DNA from 2 places in the Streptomyces sp. AN091965 genome. Region 1 is predicted to be linked to the other one. Evidence: riboswitches for the same ligand, from Rfam matches in the RefSeq annotation. Region 1 holds a riboswitch; the other holds the start of a gene.
What was found. A riboswitch is a leader RNA that binds a small molecule or an ion and turns the genes downstream of it on or off. The one in region 1 is predicted to bind glycine.

Region 1 (2,391 bases):
GTGGTGCGGCTGGGTTGGGCGCGGCGGGGCGCGTTCGGGCTGCGCCTGCGATGGCGGACCGAGGGCGGCTGGCTGCGGTGGCGCGGCGGCGGTGCGGGTCCGGCGGCGGTGCGGCGTCAGGTGCCCGGCCCGTCCACCCCGTTCGTCCCGTCGGCCCGGTCCGCCCGGTGGCCGAAGTCGTGGTCCGGCAGGGGTGGCGGTGTCACGTCCAGGCCGTAGTGGCGGTAGAGCTGGAGCTCCTGCTCGGGGGAGAGGTGGCGGCCCACGCCGAAGTCGGGGGCGTCCTTGATCAGGGCGCGCTCGAAGGGCACGCGCAGGGTGCCGTCCTGGACCAGCTCGCTGGGCTCCAGCGGGACGAACGCGTCACGGCTGAACAGACCGGTGCGTATGGCTGCCCACTCCGGGGCGCCCGTGGCGTCGTCGAGATAGATCTCGTCGACCGTGCCGATCTTGGTTCCGTCGCGGTCGAACGCCTTGCGGCCGATCAGATTGCGGGGATCGATATCCGTCTGCACGTTCCCTCCCATTGGTCGCGAGTGATCCGGGCTCATTTCGGTCGTCATACCTACGAAAGAGCACATCGGGACGGGCGGCCACTCGAGGGATCGGCCACGGACCGCGCTGGTAGGCTGGCAAGCGGCTGTTGACCCCGTGCGGGAGAGCTCTTCGGTGGCAGCACCGGAGGCGCCGAAGGAGCAACTCCTCCCCGGAATCTCTCAGGCCCCTGTACCGCACGGACGAGGCCACTCTGGAAAGCAGGGCGGGCGTCGGGCGGGCACGCTCGGAACCCTTCCTCACCGACGGTGAAAGCAGAGCCGCTCCGGCGGTCCTGTGAAGCTCTCAGGTTGAGATGACAGAGGGGGAGGCCGTCCGGGTACCCGCGCCGTGGTGCCCCTCGCAGGTCGTGTCAGACCAGGAGGCCTCCGCAATGACAGCCACCCCTCGCACTCCGCTCACGCAGCTCGAGCAGGGAATCCCCTTCGAGCAGCGGCACATCGGGCCCGACGCGGAAGCCCGCGCCAAGATGCTCGCCCAGGTCGGCTACGGCTCCCTGGACGAGCTCACGGCCGTCGCCGTGCCGGATGTGATCAAGAACGCCGAGGCCCTTGAGCTGCCCGGTGCGCGCACCGAGGCCGAGGTCCTGGCCGAGCTGCGCTCCCTCGCGGACCGCAACCAGGTGCTCGACTCGATGATCGGGCTCGGCTACTACGGCACGTTCACGCCGCCCGTGATCCTGCGGAACGTGATGGAGAACCCCTCCTGGTACACCGCGTACACGCCGTACCAGCCGGAGATCTCCCAGGGCCGCCTCGAGGCGCTCCTCAACTTCCAGACCGTCGTCGCCGAGCTGACGGGGCTGCCCACCTCCGGCGCCTCGCTGCTCGACGAGGGCACCGCGGCCGCCGAGGCCATGGCCCTCTCCCGGCGCGTCGGCAAGGTCAAGAACGGTGTGTTCGTCGTCGACGCCGACGTGCTGCCGCAGACCATCGCCGTGATCCGGACTCGGGCCGAGCCGACCGGCGTCGAGGTCGTCGTCACGGACCTCAGCGACGGCATCCCCGCCGACCTCGCCGAGCGCGAGATCAACGGCGTACTGATCCAGTACCCCGGTGCCTCCGGTGCCGTGCGCGACATCAAGCCCGTTATCGAGCAGGCCCACGGCCTGGGCGCGATCGTCACCGTCGCCGCCGATCTGCTCGCGCTCACGCTGCTCACCTCGCCCGGCGAACTCGGCGCCGACATCGCGGTCGGCACCACGCAGCGCTTCGGCGTGCCGATGGGCTTCGGCGGTCCGCACGCGGGCTACATGGCGGTGCACGAGAAGTTCGCCCGCAACCTGCCCGGACGCCTGGTCGGCGTGTCCGTCGACGCCGACGGCAACAAGGCCTACCGCCTGGCCCTGCAGACCCGCGAGCAGCACATCCGCCGCGAGAAGGCGACCAGCAACATCTGTACCGCCCAGGTGCTGCTCGCCGTCATGGCCGGGATGTACGCGGTCTACCACGGCCCCGAGGGCCTGAAGACGATCGCCCGGCGCACCCACCGCTACGCCACGCTGCTCGCCGAGGGCCTCAAGGCCGGCGGGGTCGAGATCGTGCACGGCGCGTACTTCGACACGCTGACCGCGCGGGTGCCCGGCAAGGCCGCCGACGTGGTCGCCGCCGCGCGCGAGGGCGGGGTCAACATCCACCCGGTCGACGCCGACCACGTGTCGTTCGCCTGCGACGAGACCACCACGCGCGCCCAGCTCTCCGCGCTGTGGACGGCGTTCGGCGTCGAGGCCGACGTCGAGGCCCTGGACGCGAGCGTCGCGGACACGCTGCCCGCCGGGCTGCTGCGCACCGACGAGTACCTGACCCACCCGGTCTTCCACCAGCACCGCTCCGAGAC
Region 2 (2,391 bases), 4.6 Mb from region 1:
GCCGGGCCGCCGCACGGGCGAGCCAGCGGCGCACCCACGGCTGGGTGCCGCAGTCGTGGACGACGACGCCGGTGCCCGCGCGCAGCGTCCGGCGCAGGTGGGCGTAGTGCGCGAGGCGGACCAGGGGGCGGTAGAGCGCGTACGGGATCCGGCGCGGCACCCGGGCCGCCCAGCGGTCGCGGGTGTCCTGGGAGTCCACGCGCGGGCCCGCCACGGCGCGCCGCATCAGCGTGGACTTGCCGCTGCCGGGCAGCCCGGAGACCACCACGACGTCCCCCGCGGCGAACACCAGGCGGTGCGGGCCGTGCCCGGAGCGGCCCCTGAGGTCGCGCACGACGGCCCGGCGGGAACCGGCGACGGCCTCCCGCGCGGGCGGCGCGGGGGCGCCCGGCTGCGGGGGCAGGGCGGCGCCCGCGCCGGGCAGCACCGCCCCCGCCCTGGGCAGCGAGACACCCGTGGTCGTCGCGTAAGCACTGCTCCTGCGCACCGTGATCGGCCTCCCCATGCTCGTCACGTCACTCATCCCCAGTACTTCTCCGTGGTATGTAAAGAGAAGGTAATGCCCTACGAAGACGACACCGGGGGACTCCCTGGTTGCGGCTGTTGTGAAGCGGGGGCGCGTGCAATGATGTGCGCGCCAACTCCATACCGGCCGCTTGAATCCGCGCGGGAGAGTCCCCGGTGACGCAGGAGCGTCGTGGGGCGCCGAAGGAGCAAGTTCCTCCCTTGAATCTCTCAGGCCCCGTACCGCGCGGGCGAGGCACATCTGAAAAGCGAGCCACTCCCCCGACGAGCGCGTCCAGCTCGGCCCGCGGGACGGCTCCACCCAAGGTGCAAGTCATGCTCCGTCATACGCACGGGGCGTGGTGAACCTCTCAGGTTTATGACAGATGGGGAGGACAGACCTCGCCCGTCATGCCCTGGAGCCAGTACTGATGAGTCAGACCGCACGCGCCCCACGTCAGACCGCCCTCGACGCCCTGCACCGTTCGCTGGGCGCCACGATGACCGACTTCGCGGGCTGGGACATGCCGCTGCGGTACGGCAGCGAGCGCGACGAGCACAACGCCGTGCGCACCAAGGCCGGCCTCTTCGACCTCTCCCACATGGGCGAGATCACCGTCACCGGCGCCCAGGCCGTGGACCTGCTGAACTTCGCGCTCGTCGGCAACATCGGCTCCGTCTCCGTGGGCCGCGCCCGGTACACCATGATCTGCCGGCAGGACGGCGGCATCCTGGACGACCTGATCGTCTACCGCCTGGCCGAGACCGAGTACATGGTCGTGGCCAACGCCTCCAACGCCCAGACCGTCCTGGACGCCCTCACCGAGCGCGCCGCCGGGTTCGACGCCGAGGTCCGCGACGACCGCGACGCCTACGCCCTGATCGCGGTGCAGGGCCCGGAGTCCCCCGGCATCCTGAAGTCCCTCACGGACGCCGACCTGGACGGCCTGAAGTACTACGCGGGCCTGCCGGGCACCGTGGCGGGCGTGCCCGCCCTGATCGCCCGCACCGGCTACACCGGCGAGGACGGCTTCGAGCTGTTCGTGCAGCCGCAGCACGCCGAGAAGCTCTGGCGGGCGCTCACGGACGCAGGTACCCCCGTCGGGCTCGTGCCATGCGGTCTGTCCTGCCGCGACACGCTCCGCCTGGAGGCGGGCATGCCGCTGTACGGCAACGAGCTGACGACGTCGCTCACCCCCTTCGACGCGGGCCTCGGCCGGGTCGTGAAGTTCGACAAGACGACGCACGCCGACGACTTCGTGGGGCACGACGCCCTGAAGGCCGCCGCCGAGCGCGCCGAGAGCGCGCCCCCGCGCAAGCTCGTCGGGCTGGTCGCCGAGGGCCGCAGGGTGCCGCGCGCGGGCATGGACGTGGTGGCGAACGGCGAGGTCATCGGCCAGATCACCTCCGGCGCCCCGTCGCCGACGCTCGGCAAGCCGATCGCGATGGCGTATGTGGACCCGGCCCACGCCGAGGCGGGCACGGCGGGCGTGGGCGTGGACGTCCGCGGCACCCACGAGCCCTACGAGGTCGTGGCGCTGCCGTTCTACAAGCGGCAGAAGTGACGCACGGCCCGCGCCGGACCTGATCCCACGGTGATCCCGCGGGCGCGCCGGAGTCCGGTCCGTCCGCCGGTGCCCCGTCCGTCCCGTCTCACTCCGTAAGACTGCACATCCCCGCGTTCATCAGCACACGCCCGCGTACAGGAGAATTCACGCCATGAGCAACCCCCAGCAGCTGCGTTACAGCAAGGAGCACGAGTGGCTGTCGGCCACCGAGGACGGTGTGGCGACGGTCGGCATCACCGAGTTCGCGGCCAACGCGCTCGGCGACGTCGTCTTCGCCCAGCTCCCGGCGGTCGGCGACACGGTCGCCGCGGGTGAGACC

Region 2: it holds a riboswitch for glycine, as region 1 does, so the genes downstream of both, gcvT (glycine cleavage system aminomethyltransferase GcvT) here and gcvP (aminomethyl-transferring glycine dehydrogenase) in region 1, are expected to answer to the same signal.

The regions. Positions count from the first base shown of each region.
Region 1 is NZ_JALDMY010000001.1:2,021,674-2,024,064, reverse strand. It holds gene MQV74_RS08075 (PRC-barrel domain-containing protein) at 117-515, opposite strand; glycine riboswitch at 645-742, shown strand; gene gcvP (aminomethyl-transferring glycine dehydrogenase) at 929-2,391, shown strand, end outside.
Region 2 is NZ_JALDMY010000001.1:6,653,105-6,655,495, reverse strand. It holds gene MQV74_RS28455 (AAA family ATPase) at 1-523, opposite strand, end outside; glycine riboswitch at 658-760, shown strand; gene gcvT (glycine cleavage system aminomethyltransferase GcvT) at 936-2,069, shown strand; gene gcvH (glycine cleavage system protein GcvH) at 2,224-2,391, shown strand, end outside.